2 regions of the Streptococcus sp. ELY_90 genome follow, and region 2 is predicted to be linked to the other one. Evidence: predicted binding sites of a transcription regulator. Region 2 holds the regulator's gene; the other holds the start of a gene.
What was found. Region 2 encodes CtsR, which represses protease genes until heat stress. Its sites were predicted from a motif close to TTGGTCAAAAAAGGTCAAANA; they were not measured.

Region 1 (9,300 bases), on a different contig from region 2:
AAAAGATTGCCCAGACTGCATATGCTCACGGTGCCAAAGTGATTGTTGATAATACCTTTTACAGTCCTGTTTATCAAAATCCCATCCCTTTGGGAGCTGATGTTGTCCTGCATTCGGCGACCAAATACCTGTCTGGGCACAACGATGTCTTAGCCGGTGTTTTGATGACCAGCAATAAAGATATTTATGATAAACTGTTTTATGACCAGAATACTACGGGACCGACGCTGTCGCCCTTTGATGCATACTTGCTTATGCGCGGGCTCAAAACATTGAAACTGCGCATGGAAAAGTCAACACAAAATGCCAAGGCGATTGCAGCCTATTTGGAACAATCACCCGCAGTCAAAGATGTTTTCTATACCGGCAAAGCTGGCATGGTCTCTTTCAAAGTAGCTGACGAAGACAGGATTCCGGAGATTATTAACGGCCTGGAGGTCTTTACTTTTGCGGAAAGCTTAGGCGGTATTGAAAGCCTGATTACCTATCCAGCAACGCAGACACACTTGGATATACCTGCTCATATCCGGCATTCTTATGGTCTGACGGATGACTTGCTGCGGCTGTCAATCGGAATTGAGGACGCAGAAGACTTAATTAATGATTTAAAAACGGTTTTAGAAGCATAGGAGATAAAAATGAGTCAATTTGATTTTACAACAGTACCTGATCGCATCAAAACGCATTCGGTAAAATGGCAGGAAGTCCAAAAGGACAAGGATCTGCTGCCTTTATGGGTGGCTGATATGGATTTTTTAGCTTTTCCAGAAATGCAGGCTGCTATTCAGCGCTATGCCGATTTTGGCGTTTACGGCTATCCTTATGTTTGGGATGGTGTAGTTGAAGCGATTCAGGATTGGGAAAAAACAGAACATGGCTATCAGGTGGATAAGGAAGCTATTGTCCTTATTGAAGGCGTCGTCCCTGCTATATCAGTAGCCATTCAGGCTTTCACCCAGGAGCAGGACGCAGTGCTCATCAATACGCCGGTTTATCCTCCCTTTGCCCGCTCTGTCAAGCTCAACAACCGCCGCTTGATTGAAAATTCTTTGGTGGAAAGAAACGGTCATTTTGAAATTGATTTTACCCAATTAGAAAAAGACATGGCAGAACATCAGGTCAAACTTTATCTTTTCTGCAGTCCCCATAATCCAGGAGGACGGGTCTGGACAGCTGAAGAATTGCGAAAAGTAGCTGAACTGTGCCAAAAGTATGGTGTTATTCTTGTTTCTGATGAGATCCATCAGGATTTAGCCCTGTTTGGTCATAAACACCACAGTATCAATACCGTCGGCGACTTTGGGCAGTTCAGTCTGGTTCTTTCCAGTGCGACTAAAACCTTTAATGTAGCCGGAACGAAAAATAGTTTTGCTATTATTGAAAATCCAGCATTGCGAGCTCAGTTCAAGAAACGGCAGTTAGCCAATAATCAGCATGAAGTGCCGACGATCGGCCTTATAACAACAGAAACCGCCTTTCGTTACGGCAAACCCTGGCTGACGGAATTAAAAGCGCTTCTGGAAAAGCACAGCAATTTCCTCGCGGACTATTTGGAGCAGCATACTAAGATTAAGGTCATGAAACCAGAAGGAACCTATCTCGTATGGCTGGATTTCTCAGCCTATAACTTATCAGACGAGGAGCTCCACCAAAAAATCAAAGAAGAAGCTAAGCTGATTCTCAATGTCGGATCGACCTTTGGCAAGGAAGGAGCAGGCCATGCCCGCCTCAACCTCGCTGCTCCCACAGCTGTCTTGCAGGAAGCCTGTGAGCGCTTAGCTAAAGTTTTTCCAAAATAAACAGCTGCTAAGCAGATAAAAAATACCGGCACCTCCTTTTAACGATGCAAGTAGTGTGGGCGGACTTGGAGGAGCAGCTGCTGGAGCAGCTCATGGAATATATACTGGTGCAATTGGCGGTACCTCGGTCTGTCCTGGTGTAGGGACTGTAACAGGGGCAGTGGCATGTGGTGTAGGAGAAGGATTTATAGGAGCTGTAACTGGCGCAATTGGTGGTGGGGTGACTTACTTAGCCCATGAATATTTATGATAGGATATCAATATGGAGTACTTTATCGTTGGAGCAATTACAGCACTGCTTGTATTAACGCTCTTAAATCTAAAGAATCGTAAAAAATAATAAATTGGCTTGGTGGTGCACTGACCAAAGCAGGTGTATATTGAATTCATTAAAAAATATCAGCACAAATTTTAGAAAAGGTGATGTTAGTTTATGAGCATAATGCGGTTCATTTTAGTCTTGCTTGCTCTTTGTGTCCTGGCACTTGTTTCTTACCGCAGTAAAAACATAGTGATCAGGTTGTAGACAAACTCCCAAAACTAAATTCTCTCTAAAATTTCATCATAGAATTGTATCACTTTTCGCTTTTGTAAGATGATATAGAAATGATCAAAGCCTAATCCGATACTTTCCGATGTAGCAAAAGGGGCAGAAACATTGAGTTTCTGCCTCTCGGAGATTTTGAGGCCTAGGCTCAAAATCTAGGTATGGAATTCCGAAGGAAGTCGCTATGACGATTGCCGTTAGAAATCGATACTATTTCTAACGGCAATCTAATGCAAAACCTAGTCAAAAGCTATAGCGTTGACGTTTGGTTTTGCCGTCCGTGCTACCTAAGGAAAGTATCATAACAAAATATTACTTTTTGAGAAAATAGACTTTTTCTTCAGTCTGAGTGATTTCATTTATCTGTGTCATCATTTTGCTTGGTCTGTTTGGTTATTATCTCTTGCATTAGTAAAAATAGAGGTATTTTCAAACATTAACCCTGTATCCATGGAGGCAATCCTGAAAAAGCCTGCTGACTTTTCACAAAAGTTAGTGGGTTTTATGCTATAATAAAAAGAAATAAATAGAAGGCGGTTTTTCCTATGGGTAAATTTCAAGTTATTTCGCATCCACTGATTCAGCATAAACTCTCTATTTTACGGCGAGAAGATACATCAACCAAGCATTTTCGCGAACTGGTAAATGAGATTGCTATGCTTATGGGTTACGAAGTTTCCCGCGAATTGCCACTGGAAGAAGTGGAAATAGAAACACCGATTACAAAGACGGTTCAAAAACAGCTGACAGGTAAAAAGCTGGCCATTGTTCCCATTTTGCGTGCCGGTATTGGCATGGTTGACGGTCTTTTAAGTTTGGTTCCGGCCGCTAAGGTCGGTCATATCGGTATGTACCGTGATGAAGAAACCTTAGAGCCGGTAGAGTATCTGGTAAAACTTCCTGAGGACATTGATCAGCGGCAGATTTTTGTAGTGGATCCGATGCTTGCTACCGGCGGCTCAGCCGTCTTGGCTATTGATTCTCTGAAAAAACGCGGAGCAGCCAATATCAAGTTTGTCTCTTTGGTTGCAGCACCTGAAGGCGTTAAAAAACTGCAGGAAGCCCATCCGGACATTGATATCTATACAGCCGCTCTGGATGAACAGCTCAACGCAAAAGGTTATATTGTTCCGGGTCTTGGGGATGCAGGCGACCGTCTTTTTGGAACTAAGTAAGCAGCAATTTTCTGATAAAAATAGGGAAAAAGCAGGCTGGCTGTTGATTTTTTCGGCAGCCTTGCCTGTATTTTCTGCTGAAACTGCTGAGCAGAGAAAAGTTTCAAAAATCGGAAGTAAATATTTGACCTTTTTTGACCAATGAGATATAATAACTCCAAGATTGAATTAAAGGAGAAAAACAATTATGATTCCTGTAGTTATTGAACAAACAAGCCGTGGAGAACGTTCTTATGACATTTATTCACGTCTTTTAAAAGATCGTATTATTATGCTGACGGGTCCGGTAGAAGACAATATGGCCAATTCCATCATTGCTCAGCTTCTTTTCCTGGATGCACAGGACAATACCAAAGATATCTATCTTTATATTAATACACCGGGCGGTTCTGTTTCAGCTGGTTTAGCAATTGTTGATACCATGAATTTCATCAAATCAGACGTTCAGACCATTGTTATGGGAATAGCAGCGTCAATGGGAACAATCATTGCATCCAGCGGTACCAAGGGCAAACGTTTCATGTTACCGAATGCTGAATATCTGATTCACCAGCCAATGGGCGGTACAGGCGGCGGTACGCAGCAGACAGATATGGCTATTGCTGCTGAACAGCTCTTGAAAACACGTAAGAAACTGGAAAAGATTTTGTCAGATAACTCCGGCAAGACCGTTAAACAGATTCACAAAGATGCTGAACGCGACTACTGGATGGATGCCGAAGAAACCCTCAAATACGGCTTCATCGATGAAATTATGGAAAATAATGAACTGAAGTAAGGCTGATTGCAGCAAGACTTCTCTTAGAAAATAAAAACGGATGAGAGCAAACCTAGCGGCTCTCATCCGTTTTTTGTTGAAAAGGCCTGACAGGTTTAAGAGAAAAGACGAAGCCGGAATTTTTTGATATAATGGCATTATGTTAAAAATTGATGATCAGCTGTTGGCTATAGACGAAGCTCTTGATGATGTGATTGCAGCTTTTTTAGAGTTAGAAACCGTTAAGACGTACAAGGCGGCTGCAAAAGCAGTTTCATCAGATGAAGACCTGCAAGCAAAAATCACTGCTTTTCAGGAGTTAAAAGAGGATTATGACAGGCAGCAGTCTTTTGGGAAATACCGGCCGGAAGTCAGTCAGTTAAAAAAAGAAGTCCTGAGGCAAAAGCGGCAGCTGGACCTCGATGATAAAATTGTCGCTCTAAGGAGGGCTGAAGTAGACCTGCAGACTGTTTTAGCTGAGATGTCTCAAAAGATAGCAGCAGCTATTTCACCGGATATTTTTGTCGATACAGGACTGCCCTTAGCACCTCATAAGCCACCCCATGAGATGGGGCGCGGAAAAAACATCAAAGAAGGATAAGAAAATGTTTGAAAAAACGAAGCGATTAGGCATTGTTGTTTATCTGTATTACAACCGTGATGCCAGGAAACTGAACAAATACGGAAATATACTCTACCATTCCCACCGCATGCGCTATTTGGTGATTTATGTGGATCAAAGAGATGCTGATGCCGTCATTGAAGAACTTCAGAATCTTAAGTTTGTAAAAAAAGCTGTTCCGTCCCATTTAGATGATATTGATCAGGATTTTGTCGGCAGTTTGCTGCGGTAAAGACAGTCTGCAAAAAATAAGAAAATATGCTTGACAATTTTCAGATAATTCAGTATTCTTATTGATGACTATAATTTAAGATAATTTTAAGGAGAAAACAATGAAGAAAAAATTGGCTCTAGCAGCTCTTTCTTTTGTCAGTGCAGCTGTTCTTGCAGCTTGTGGTTCTGCACCGGGCAGCTCATCAGGCGCTGCCGGCAATAAAATCGGAGATACCGTAAAAATCGGCTACAACCTTGAACTGTCAGGGGATGTAGCGGCTTATGGACAGGCTGAAAAACACGGTGCTGATCTTGCTGTTGAGGAAATCAACAAGGCAGGCGGTGTTGACGGCAAAAAGCTTGAAGTTGTCTCCAAGGATAATAAATCAGATAATGGCGAAGCGGCAACCATTTCAACCAATCTTGCAACTCAAAGCAAGGTCAATGCTATTTTAGGTCCGGCAACATCCGGTGCGACAGCTGCAGCCAGCCCAAATGCTAATGATGCTGCAGTACCGCTTGTAACACCATCCGGAACACAAGACAGCCTGACTTACTCCAAAGGCAAGGTACAGGATTTTGTTTTCCGTACAACTTTCCAAGACAGTTTCCAAGGGAAAATCATTTCAAAATATGCTACAGATACGCTGAAAGCTAAAAAGGTTGCTCTTTACTATGATAAATCAAGCGACTACGCTCAAGGTATTGCCGATTCATTCAAGAAAGCATATAAAGGAAAGATTACGGTTGAAGATACTTTCCAAGCGAAAGACCAAGATTTCCAAGCAGCTCTTACAAAATTCAAAGGAAAAGATTTTGATGCCATCGTTATCCCCGGCTACTACACTGAAACTGGTTTGATTACCAAGCAGGCACGTGATATGGGACTTAATCAGCCGATCTTAGGCCCTGACGGATTCAATGACGCTAAGTATATTGAAGGTGCCGGTGCAGCTAATACAAACAATGTTTACTATGTATCTGGTTATTCAACAAAAGTTGATTTAACGAGCAAGGCGGAAAAATTCTTAAAAGCTTACAAGGCAAAATACGGTGAAGAACCAAATATGTTTGCCGCTTTGGCTTATGATTCAGTTTACATGATTGCTGATTCTGCAAAAGATGCCAAAACATCAAAAGATATGGCAGAAAAACTTGCTAAACTGAAAAACTTTGAAGGTGTAACAGGTAAGATGACAATTGATAAGAAGCACAATCCTGTTAAATCTGCTGTTATGGTCGGTCTTAAAGACGGTAAGGAATCTACAGCAACAGCTGTTGAAGCCAAATAAGGCTGGCTTAAGCCTAAACAATTAAAATCTGGGGAGCCTTCTTCCCAGATATTATTTATTTATAGAAAGTTTGGTAAAATTATATGCTCCAACAACTTATAAATGGTCTTATCCTTGGGAGTGTTTATGCGCTGTTAGCCCTTGGTTATACCATGGTTTATGGAATTATCAAGTTGATTAACTTTGCCCACGGAGATATTTACATGATGGGGGCCTTCATCGGCTACTTCCTTATTACACAGTATCATCTGAATTTCTTTGTGGCTCTCGTACTGACGATGGTTTTGACAGCTGTTTTGGGGGTTGTTATCGAGTTTTTAGCTTACAGACCTCTGAGAAATTCAACACGGATTGCTGCTCTGATTACAGCTATAGGTGTTTCTTTCTTTCTTGAATACAGCATGGTCCGCCTTGTCGGTGCCAACAAACATGCTTTTCCGCAGACACTTGCCACTGTCAAATACAATTTTGGCCCAATCAGTGTCACCAATATACAGCTGATTATTCTGGGAGTTTCAATTTTCCTCATGCTGGCTCTGCAGTTTGTTGTCCAAAAGACCAAAATGGGGAAAGCCATGCGGGCAGTGTCCGTTGACAGTGACGCAGCTCAGCTGATGGGGATTAATGTTAACAGCACAATCAGCTTTACATTTGCTTTGGGATCTGCTCTTGCGGGTGCCGGCGGTGTTTTGATCGGCCTTTATTATAATTCTGTGGATCCTTTGATGGGAATGGTTCCGGGTATTAAGGCTTTCGTCGCTGCTGTTCTGGGCGGTATCGGTATTATTCCAGGTGCTGCTGTAGGCGGTTTCTTAATCGGCCTTTTGGAAACTTTCTCTGTTTCCATCGGACTTGCAAGTTACAGAGACGCTGTAGTTTATGCCGTTCTTATCATTATTCTTTTGGTAAGACCAGCGGGTATTTTAGGAAAAAATGTGAAAGAGAAGGTGTAAGCAATGAAGAAAAATTTAAAAGCAAATTTAAGCTGGCTTGCGCTGGTTCTTGTCATCTTTCTCTTTTTATCCGTTCTTATCAGTGCCGGTATCATTGATGTTTATTATACCCAAATTCTGATGGGTATCGGAATCAGCATTATTATGGCTTTGGGAACCAATCTGGTTCTTGGCTTTTCCGGTCAGCTTTCTTTGGGACAGGCCGGATTTATGGCTATCGGAGCCTATGCAACGGCTATTTTGACAACGCAAATGCCAACCTATGCCGGTTTTTACCTATCCATTTTTGTGGGGATGGTGGTGACGGCTGTTGTTGCCTTGGTCGTTGGCATTCCGACCCTGCGTCTGACGGGAGATTATTTGGCAATTGCAACCCTAGGTGTAGCTGAGATTATCCGCAAGCTGATTGAAAACGGCGGCAGTCTGACCAATGGTTCCCGAGGCATTATGGGAATCCTGAAGTACACGACTTGGCCGGTTGTCTTTATCTTTGTTGTTTTGATTACCATTTTGGTTCTTAATTATCTGAGAAGTCCGATTGGCCGTGAAGTTCTGGCAGTTCGTGAAGACGAAATTGCTGCAGAGTCTATGGGTGTCAATACGACTAAAATTAAGGTTTTGACCTTTATGTTCGCCGCTGTTATTTCAAGTATTGCCGGTTCGCTTTATGTCGGTTATATCGGAACTGTTGCACCAAAAGATTTCACAATCATGAAGTCGATTGATTTTCTGATTGTTGCTGTTCTTGGCGGTCTGGGATCTGTTACAGGAACTATTGTTGCGGCAGTTGTGCTCGGTGTGTTAAACATGTTCCTGCAAAATGTATCAGATATCCGCATGATTATTTATTCCTTGGCGCTTATTCTGGTCATGGTCTTTAGACCGGGCGGCCTGCTAGGTACATGGGAATTCAGTTTTTCAAAACTTTTCTCTAAAAAAGCTAAGGAGGGCAGCAAATAATGGCACTTCTTGATGTAAAAAATTTAACCAAGAATTTCGGCGGACTGACGGCTGTCGGCGATGTTACGATGGAGCTCAATGAAGGTGAACTTGTCGGGCTTATCGGTCCTAACGGTGCGGGAAAAACAACCCTCTTTAATCTTTTGACCGGGGTTTATGAGCCCAGTGAAGGAAGCGTGACCCTTGACGGAACGCTTTTAAACGGGAAAGCACCCTACAAGATTGCATCTTTGGGGCTATCGCGGACCTTCCAAAATATTCGTCTGTTTAAGGACATGACAGTGCTTGAAAATGTGCTGGTAGGCATGGGAAACAATCATAATCCCCACTTACTGTCAAGCTTTCTGCGGCTGCCAAAATTTTATTCCAATGAAGAAAAATTACAGGAAAGAGCAATCGAGCTGCTGAAGATTTTCAATCTGGACAAAGATGCTCATACATTGGCAAGAAACCTTCCTTACGGTCAGCAGCGCCGCTTAGAGATTGTGCGTGCTCTTGCAACAGAGCCCAAGATTCTCTTTCTTGATGAACCTGCTGCCGGTATGAATCCGCAGGAAACTGCTGAGTTAACTGAGCTGATCCGTCAGATTAAAGAGGACTTTAAAATCACTATCATGCTGATTGAACATGATATGAGTTTGGTTATGGACGTTACCGAACGTATCTATGTTTTAGAATACGGACGTTTGATTGCGCACGGAACGCCGCAGGAAATTAAAAACAATAAGCGTGTTATTGAAGCTTATCTGGGAGGTGAAGCCTGATGACCATGTTAAAAGTTGAAAATCTATCTATTCATTACGGCGTCATCCAAGCAGTGAAAGACGTTACTTTTGAAGTTAACGAAGGAGAAGTTGTTTCTCTGATTGGTGCTAACGGTGCAGGGAAAACGTCCATTCTGCGGACAATTTCCGGCCTTGTCCGCCCCAGTTCAGGGAAAATCGAGTTTTTGGGAAATGAAATTCAAAAGACAGCAACCCGC
Region 2 (9,300 bases):
CCATTCATCGCCTCAACTAATTCTTCAGGACTAGCTTTAATATGTCTTTGAAGGCAAGATGAGACACTTTCAGAGTCAATGACCTCTCTCTCCATTGATAAAGAGAGTTAGAAGTGCTTGTCCTGTTTTCGAAAAGACGTCGGAAAGATAGCTGGTCAGTTTAATATTGGCACGTTGAAGAAGGTTATGCATCTCGTTCTTGACTTGTGTTTGACGCTGTTTATAGGAACGCAGACGACGGGTGAGCAAGCGTAACTGCATCACTTCAGGACTTGGGATATAAGAGGGGGCAATCAGACCACAGCGCCCCAATTGTGCGATCCATTCGGCATCTTTCATGTCTGTTTTGCGTCCTGGGACATTCTTAATGTGCTGCGGATTGGCTAAAATGAGAACTAAGTCAGAGTCTGAGAAGATGTTAAAGAGTGGCAGCCAGTACTGACCAGTGGATTCAAAGAAGACATGAGTCACATGGTTTTCCTCTAACCAAGTTAGGGCCTTTTGAAGAGCGACAGTCGTTGTACCGAATGTCTTCTGAATTTTCTTGGGTTTGTTGGTATCAAGCGGACCATCCAGGATACAACAAACGATGGATTTTTGGTGGACATCAATGCCACAGCAGGTTTCAATCATGACTTCCATATGAAAAGCCTCCTATTCTAAACGTGAACAATGGAATAAGAGGCTTTTAGTAATTTTATTTTCACGCTTCCCTGCGTATTCGAGTTCTCTCATGACTCTTATTCATCCAGTTTTGTGTACAGGCTAGGCAAAGCCCTATTAAAGACCACGGATTTGCATTGTTCAACTTTATTATAAGCTGAAGATCCTTTTCTGTCATGAGTTAGCAGGCTATGCCTGCTTAGAGTTTTGTGTCTTAAAACAGCGCATTAGTGACAGGCGGCAAATCAGCTGCTATGCAAGTATATCTGGGGATATTTGCGGATGAAGATTTTGTTTTGGTAGTATGGAGAAATTCCAGACTGTGCAGCTACTCAGTCATCACGGACAGCTGCCTTTGGACAGTATCAATGGTTACCTGAGCACCGATGGTAAAGGTAAACAGCGGCTGTGTATGAGCAAAATCAAGGTCATACATAACAGGAATCCTTTTTAAAACCGGATGTTTATCCAGAATAAAGTGCCAGATATCTTCAGTCATTTGAGCTTCCTTAGGAAAACGTCCAAAGACAACTGCCTGCGGGTCAGGGTAGACCTGCAAAAGAGCAGCCAGATTGCGGGCGACTTCGGTATAATGCTCTTCTTGAGCTCCCTCTAAAAAAAGAACATAGTTTTCTGGTTTAGGTGCAAATTCTGTTCCGCGCAAGAGCCCAAAAGTAGACAGATTCCCGCCGATGATGGTTCCCTGAGCCTTGCCGTCATTGTAAATTTTCCACTCGGTCGGCTTAAAATGGCGCGGCTGGCTGGGATCATACCAAGCATCATCGGACCATTCCCTGCTGGGAACAAGGCTGTAAGAATGTCTGGTAACAGCATTGAGCCACATTCTGCTTTGGTAGTCTTGGCCTTCATTCATCTTAAAACTTGAATAAGAAGGTCCCATATAGGTCTCCATGCCGGTTTTAGCATAGATAGCATTCAAAAGAGCTGTGGTATCAGAATAACCGCAGATGATCTTAGGATGACGCTTTATCAGATCATAATCCAGATAAGGAAGCAGTTCGTTGGCATTAAAGCCTCCGATAGTAGCCAAAATCGCATTAACATGATCTTCGCGAAAGGCGTCGTGCAAGTCAGCCACGCGGCTGGCAATCGAACTTGAATGGAGCAGGTCGCTTTCCATATAATTATTGGAAAAGGAGACGGTAAAGCCTAATTTTTCCAAGGTTCTTTTAGCAGATAAATTAGCATTGAAGCCCCCTAAAAGCTCGATAGAGCTTGAGGGGCTGAGGACTCTGATGTGATCACCATAGGTTAGTTTTTTCATAAATCTTCCTTCCTGGACAAATGACGGTATAGGATAAACTGTTGAGGGTCTTTGACTGCCCTATCGCTAATGAAATCGCTAAAGATAGCATCGCAAGTGCTCCTTGATCCGATTTTTTGCAGCAGCGACAGATGAATCAAGGCCTTGCCAGAAATCTTTGAAAATCCTGCTTAGGGGCAAGGACTAAAAAAGCCGCTCCAGCAGGCAAATAACTCATCTCAGTTATTAAGAGTTTTGTCTATTTCTATTTTATCATCTTGTTGGCCATTTGGGGATAAGTTTTTTGAGAATTTGAAGATTGCCTATATTAAAGCTTGTTTGTCAGACAGGCCTTAGAGCATTGAGCAGAGCGGGGGAAATTTTCTGGACAAAACAAAAACCGAGACGATAAATCTCAGTTTTACTTGTATTTTTTAAGGCGGTAGACGGATTTGAACCGACGATCAAGCTTTTGCAGAGCCGTGCCTTACCACTTGGCTATACCGCCGTAACATTCATTATTTTACCTTAAAAATGTTTGTAAGTCAAGAAACCAATGGTCAATGTCCTGAGGCTAGACAAATACACCGAAACAGTATCTGGATTTTAGCTTAAAAAGGCAGTAGACAAAAATTTACGCTATCTGCTGTAATAAAATATATTAAAAGAAGCTATATATTTTTCATATGTCACAGTATAAAGATAGGATTTATATACGAATAAGATCAATTTTGCTATAATATAATACATGAAACCTTTTACAAAATGGACTGGTGGGAAAAGAAAATTACTGCCTAGTTTACAAAGCTATATGCCAGACAAATTTAATCGCTATTTTGAACCTATGGTGGGCGGCGGAGCTTTGTTTTTTGAACTGGAACCACAAAATGCAGTCATCAATGATTTTAATACAGAGTTAATAAATACATATTTACAGATTAAAGATAAACCAGCAGAATTATTAGATTTACTACGCTTGCATAAGGAAAATAATAGTAAGGAATATTATTTAAAAATTCGCTCGGCTGATCGAGATGGTAGACTAGAGAGAATGTCTAATGTTGAACGAGCCGCTAGAATACTTTACATGTTAAGAGTTGACTTTAACGGTCTTTATCGAGTTAATTCAAAAAACCAATTTAATGTTCCTTATGGAAAATATAAAAATCCCAAGATTGTTGATAGTGATTTGATTTATAGCATCAGTGAATACTTAAATGACAATCAAATCACTATTTTGAATACTGATTTTGAGGAAGCAGTTCAGGATGTAAAAAAAGGTGATTTTGTTTATTTTGATCCTCCTTATATTCCAATTACAGAAACAAGTTCATTTACTTCTTACACTCATGAGGGTTTTTCTTATGAGGAACAGATTAGGTTGAGGGATACATTCAAATATTTGAATGATAGGGGAGCATACGTTATGCTTTCTAATTCTTCAAGTTTTTTAGTTGAAGAACTCTATCAGGAGTTTAACATCCATTATGTTGAAACACAGAGAACTAATGGGGCAAAAAGTTCAAGTAGAGGTAAAATTTCAGAAGTTATTATTACAAACTATGAGTAAAAAACGGATATAAATATGGAGGTGTGTTATCATGATAAAACCATATTATCATAGGGATAAAATCATTCTTGTACATGCTGATATATTTGATTTTTTGAAGAAGGTAAAATCTGAAAGTATGGATATGATTTTCGCAGATCCACCATATTTTTTAAGTAATGGAGGTTTTTCTAACTCAGGTGGGCAGGTGGTATCTGTTAATAAGGGAGAATGGGATCAGATATCGTCTCTTAAAGAAAAACATGATTTTAATCGTCGTTGGATAAGACTTTCCAAAAAAATTTTGAAGGCTAATGGGACTATTTGGATTTCTGGAAGTTTGCATAATATTTACTCTGTTGGTATGGCTTTGGAGCAAGAAGGTTTTAAAATATTGAATAATATTACATGGCAAAAGACCAATCCAGCACCTAATTTATCTTGTCGCTGTTTCACGCATTCAACTGAGACTATATTGTGGGCTAGAAAAGCAGATAAAAAAGTTAAGCATTTTTATAATTATAATTTAATGAAAAAAATTAATAACGGAAAACAGATGAAAGATGTTTGGATTGGAAGTTCGACTAAAAAAAGCGAAAAGTGGGCAGGAAAACATCCAACTCAAAAACCGGAGTATTTACTAGAACGTATTATTTTAGCAAGTACTAGGGAGGGAGATTATATATTAGATCCCTTTGTTGGAAGCGGTACAACAGGAGTTGTTGCTAAGAAGCTTGGAAGACGATTTATCGGTGTTGATTCAGAAATAGATTATTTAAGAATTGCACGAACAAGATTGGAAAAAGTACATGACTAATAATATAGACAATAATTTGAAATATAATGTTTTTGATTATCTTAATTTATCTTCTGAAGACAAATTAGAGTTTTTCATGGAAACTCGTTCATCTCTGAGTTTTCTCGCTTCTTATTGGTTTAATTTTGATAATGTTAAAGCCAATATTTCTACTTATGATGAACCGGATTTATATACTTTGGACTATTTAATTGGGAAATCAAATCAAGAGATTGATAATTTTTTTAAAGAACGACCGGATTTATTGTTGTTGCTTCCTAAACTTTTGGGGATCAGGGATAATAAATTCGAAAAACCAATTCGGAATAAAATTTTAAAAATTCAAGATGTTTCAGGTGTTTATACCTTGGACTTTAAGGATATTGATCTTGATAAGTTAGATCTTTATCTTCAGTTCTTACATGATAGTGGTTTGGATTGGGTTTTCAAAATTGGATTAAGGAAATCAGTTCACGATTATGCTGTAGGCGTAGAAGCTGGTATGGATTCTAATGGTCGAAAAAATAGAAGTGGAGATATGGGCGAACTATATTTGGAGACAGCTTTGAAAAAAATTGGGGAAGCAAAAGGCTGGCTAGCCCATGGTCAGTCGACTCGCAGTAGTATCAAAGAATGGTATGGAATTGATTTAGATGAGAGCTTTCAAAATCGTCGTTTTGATGGATCGCTATTTAATCCTATACGAAAAAAATTGTATTTGTTTGAGGTGAATAATTTTAATTCTAGTGGTTCTAAGTCAAAAGCTTCAGCGACTGAGTTTAAAGATTTACATGATCGATTCAGTAGGACTAACCATGAGTTTATCTATATTACTGATGGAAAAGGATGGGATAGTGATAGGTCACATTTGATTGAGGCTATGGAATATATCGGTAAAGTCTTTAATTATAGAATGATTGAATCTGGCTATTTAAATAGCTATCTTGAATAATACTGACAAATAAATCATTATTTTAGCGGATATTTAGCTATTGTTTAAATATCTGCTTATTTTATTAAGGAGTGAAAATTATGAAAGGAATTTTTCGTAGCATGACGCAGTATTGAAGTAGAATTCTCTTGCATTTTTTTCTTAATTTTGATATGATAGTAAAGTCGCAGAAATGCGGTAATACTCATCTTAGATGAATTGTGGTCTGGTTGCCCTTAAGGTTGGGCTGCAAGCTGAAGTCTGAGAGAGGCGAAAAAACAACAAAGGAGAAATACTCATGGCAGTAATTTCAATGAAACAACTTCTTGAGGCTGGTGTTCACTTTGGTCACCAAACTCGTCGCTGGAACCCTAAGATGGCTAAGTACATCTTCACAGAACGTAACGGTATCCACGTTATCGACCTTCAGCAAACTGTAAAATTGGCTGATCAAGCTTACGACTTTGTTCGCGATGCAGCAGCTAATGATGCGGTTATCTTGTTTGTCGGTACTAAAAAGCAAGCTTCAGAAGCTATTAAAGAAGAAGCAGAACGTGCTGGTCAATTTTACATCAACCACCGTTGGTTGGGCGGTACATTGACAAACTGGGATACTATCCAAAAACGTATTGCACGTCTTAAAGAAATTAAACAAATGGAAGCTGACGGAACTTTTGAAGTTCTTCCTAAGAAAGAAGTTGCCCTGTTGAACAAACAGCGTGCCCGTCTTGAAAAATTCTTGGGCGGTATCGAAGATATGCCTCGCATTCCAGATGTTATCTACATCGTTGACCCGCATAAAGAACAAATTGCTGTTAAAGAAGCTAAGAAACTTGGTATTCCTGTTGTAGCAATGGTTGATACCAACGCTGATCCGGATGACATTGATGTTATTATCCCGGCAAATGATGATGCTATCCGCGCGGTTAAACTGATTACAAGTAAACTGGCTGATGCTGTTATCGAAGGCCGTCAAGGTGAAGACAGTGTTGAAGCGGTTGAAGCAGAACTTGCAGCTGACGACACACAAGCTGATTCAATCGAAGAAATCGTTGAAGTTGTTGAAGGTTCAAACGAAGACTAAGTCATCGATATTAAATGTGTTAATAAGGTAAAATGCTTTATTTTACCCATCTTTAATCATAATAATGTACATAACCTAAGGGGCGGGGCCTAGCCCTCCCCTTTTATCATTAAAATTGGAGGAATAATCATGGCAAATATTACTGCAGCTCTTGTTAAAGAATTGCGTGAAAAAACTGGTGCCGGTGTAATGGATGCTAAAAAGGCATTGGTTGAAGTTGAAGGAGACATGGACAAAGCGGTTGAGCTTCTGCGCGAAAAAGGAATCGCTAAGGCAGCGAAAAAAGCTGACCGTGTTGCTGCCGAAGGCTTGACAGGCATTTATGTTAACGGCAACGTGGCAGCTATTGTTGAAGTCAATGCAGAAACTGACTTTGTTGCAAAGAATGCTCAATTTGTTGAATTAGTTAATGAGTCTGCAAAAGCTATTGCAGAACAAAAACCTGCCAACAATGACGAAGCTCTTAAAGTGACTTTGGCTTCAGGTGAAACATTGGAAGCTGCCTATGTTAATGCGACAGCAACAATCGGTGAAAAAATTTCTTTCCGCCGCTTTGCCCTTGTTGAAAAAGCAGATGACCAAGTCTTTGGAGCTTACCAGCATAATGGCGGTAAAATCGGTGTTGTAACAGTGCTTGAAGGTGCAGACGAAGCCCTTGCTAAACAAGTAGCTATGCACGTAGCAGCAATGAATCCGACTGTCCTTTCTTATCAAGAATTGAGCGAAGAATTTATCCATGACGAATTGGCTCAAATGAACCATAAGATCGAACAGGACAACGAAAGCCGTGCCATGGTTGATAAACCAGCACTGCCGCTTCTTAAGTATGGTTCAAAACTGCAATTAACCGATGAGGTTATTGCTCAGGCCGAAGAAGATATCAAGGCTGAGCTTAAAGCTGAAGGGAAACCAGAAAAAATTTGGGATAAGATTATTCCAGGTAAAATGGGCCGCTTCATGCTTGACAATACCAAAGTTGACCAACAATATACCTTGCTGTCCCAAGTTTACATCATGGATGACAGCAAGACTGTTGAAGCTTACCTTGAATCAGTAAACGCTAAAGCGATCAGCTTTGTCCGTTTTGAAGTTGGTGAAGGTATCGAAAGAGCTGCCAATGACTTTGAAAATGAAGTTGCTGCAACAATGGCTGCTGCCTTGAATAATCAAGACTAACTGTTAATTTGAAACAGAAATAAACATCGGGATCCCTATGGGATTCCGATTTTATAATGTCATCCTGTTGCGGGCGCAGTTTTAACTGCACTCAAAGCTGCTTAAAAGGCGCCCTTATCAGAGATTTAGAACTTTCAAGGCTCTTGCTTTCCAAATGTATTATTTTTCGGTATAATAAGGTCAGTTATAGTCAAAGTGACTGGGAAGGAGTCGAGATCATGACATCAAAAAATACGTCTGACAGTATTGAAGAATATATCAAAAAAATACTGGCTCAGTCTGGTTTTGCAGAAATTAAGAGAAGTGCTTTAGCGGACAGTTTCAGTGTTGTTCCCAGTCAGATCAACTATGTGATTAAAACACGTTTTACCGAGAGCCGCGGCTACCTTGTCGAAAGCAAACGGGGCGGCGGCGGTTATATCCGCATTGCTAAAATTCGTTTTTCAGACCAGCATCAGATGCTTAATAATCTGGAAGCAAATATTGGCGAGCAGATCAGTGAGCAGGTTTTCACCGATATTATCCAGCTCCTCTTTGATGAAAAAATTATCAGTGAGCGTGAGGGAAATATTATCTTGTCGGCTGCCGGAGATGACGTTCTGGGTGCAGACAGCCCTAAAATCCGAGCCCGTATGCTTCGTAAAATACTACAACGTTTAGACAGAAAAGGATACCATCTATGACCGATTATTCATTGAAAATGCAGGAAGTCTTCCGACTGGCTCAGTTTGAAGCTGCCCGCTTTGAAAGTGCCTATCTTGAAAGCTGGCATGTCCTCCTTGCTATGGTTGAAATTGACAGCTCAGTAGCCGGCTTGAGTTTTGCTGAATTTGGGGACGATGTCCAGTTTGAAGATTACCAGGCGGCAGCTGTTTTGGCGGTTGGACGAAGACCGAAAAAACCAAGCGGTGATATAACGCTGCTGGAGCAATCCAATGCCCTGAGCCGAACCTTGACAGAGGCTTATGCTATCAGTCAGGCAACTCATGCCAAAGAAGTGGGAACAGAGCATGTTTTATTTGCCATGCTGCTCAATCCCAATCTGCTGGCAACGCGGATTTTAGAATTGGTCGGCTTTCAAATCAAAGACGATGGCGAATCTGTCCGTCTGCTTGATTTACGCAAGGCTGTTGAACGCTATGCAGGTTTTTCAAAAGAGGATATCAAAGCCATTTTTGAAATGCGCAAGCCTAAGAAAAACAAGACGAACGGTCAGTTTTCAGATTTAATGAAACCGCCCAGCATGACAGGTGAACTGGCAGATTTCACACGGGACTTGACCGATCTGGCCCGCAAAGGACGCTTAGAGCCTGTTATTGGCCGGGAAAAAGAAATTTCGCGCATGATCCAGATTTTAAGCCGCAAGACAAAAAACAATCCGGTTTTAGTCGGTGATGCCGGAGTTGGTAAAACAGCACTGGCTTACGGTCTTGCTCAGCGCATCGTGGACAGTGCCGTGCCTTTTGAATTGGCAGATATGAAAGTCTTAGAGCTGGATATGATGAGTGTTGTAGCGGGAACGCGTTTCCGCGGTGACTTTGAAGAACGCATGAATCAGATTATCGCGGATATTGAGGCAGACGGGCACATTATCCTCTTTATTGATGAGCTGCATACCATTATGGGCTCTGGCAGCGGAATTGACAGCACGCTTGATGCGGCCAATATTCTCAAACCGGCCCTAGCGCGCGGTACGCTTAGAACGATTGGTGCAACGACCCAAGAAGAATACCAAAAGCATATCGAAAAGGACTCTGCTCTCTCCCGCCGCTTTGCTAAGGTAACTATTGAAGAGCCCAGCGAAGAAGAGGCCTATCAGATTCTGCTTGGCTTAAAG

Region 1: a site for CtsR is predicted at 3,643-3,663, ahead of clpP (ATP-dependent Clp protease proteolytic subunit ClpP). Genes of this name have one in related genera too.

Annotation. Positions count from the first base shown of each region.
Region 1 covers NZ_JBZFUJ010000009.1:20,265-29,564, reverse strand. The annotation lists gene AC4HAF_RS06660 (cystathionine gamma-synthase) at 1-629, shown strand, start outside; gene AC4HAF_RS06655 (MalY/PatB family protein) at 639-1,799, shown strand; gene upp (uracil phosphoribosyltransferase) at 2,892-3,521, shown strand; gene clpP (ATP-dependent Clp protease proteolytic subunit ClpP) at 3,709-4,299, shown strand; gene AC4HAF_RS06640 (YlbF/YmcA family competence regulator) at 4,439-4,879, shown strand; gene AC4HAF_RS06635 (YlbG family protein) at 4,884-5,132, shown strand; gene AC4HAF_RS06630 (ABC transporter substrate-binding protein) at 5,233-6,405, shown strand; gene AC4HAF_RS06625 (branched-chain amino acid ABC transporter permease) at 6,489-7,358, shown strand; gene AC4HAF_RS06620 (branched-chain amino acid ABC transporter permease) at 7,362-8,318, shown strand; gene AC4HAF_RS06615 (ABC transporter ATP-binding protein) at 8,318-9,082, shown strand; gene AC4HAF_RS06610 (ABC transporter ATP-binding protein) at 9,082-9,300, shown strand, end outside.
Region 2 covers NZ_JBZFUJ010000001.1:58,492-67,791, forward strand. The annotation lists gene AC4HAF_RS00290 (IS110 family transposase) at 76-642, opposite strand; gene AC4HAF_RS00295 (S66 family peptidase) at 992-1,948, opposite strand; tRNA gene AC4HAF_RS00300 (tRNA-Cys) at 2,365-2,435, opposite strand; gene AC4HAF_RS00305 (DNA adenine methylase) at 2,676-3,497, shown strand; gene AC4HAF_RS00310 (DNA-methyltransferase) at 3,529-4,293, shown strand; gene AC4HAF_RS00315 (DpnII family type II restriction endonuclease) at 4,286-5,224, shown strand; gene rpsB (30S ribosomal protein S2) at 5,502-6,287, shown strand; gene tsf (translation elongation factor Ts) at 6,417-7,463, shown strand; gene AC4HAF_RS00330 (CtsR family transcriptional regulator) at 7,682-8,146, shown strand; gene AC4HAF_RS00335 (ATP-dependent Clp protease ATP-binding subunit) at 8,143-9,300, shown strand, end outside.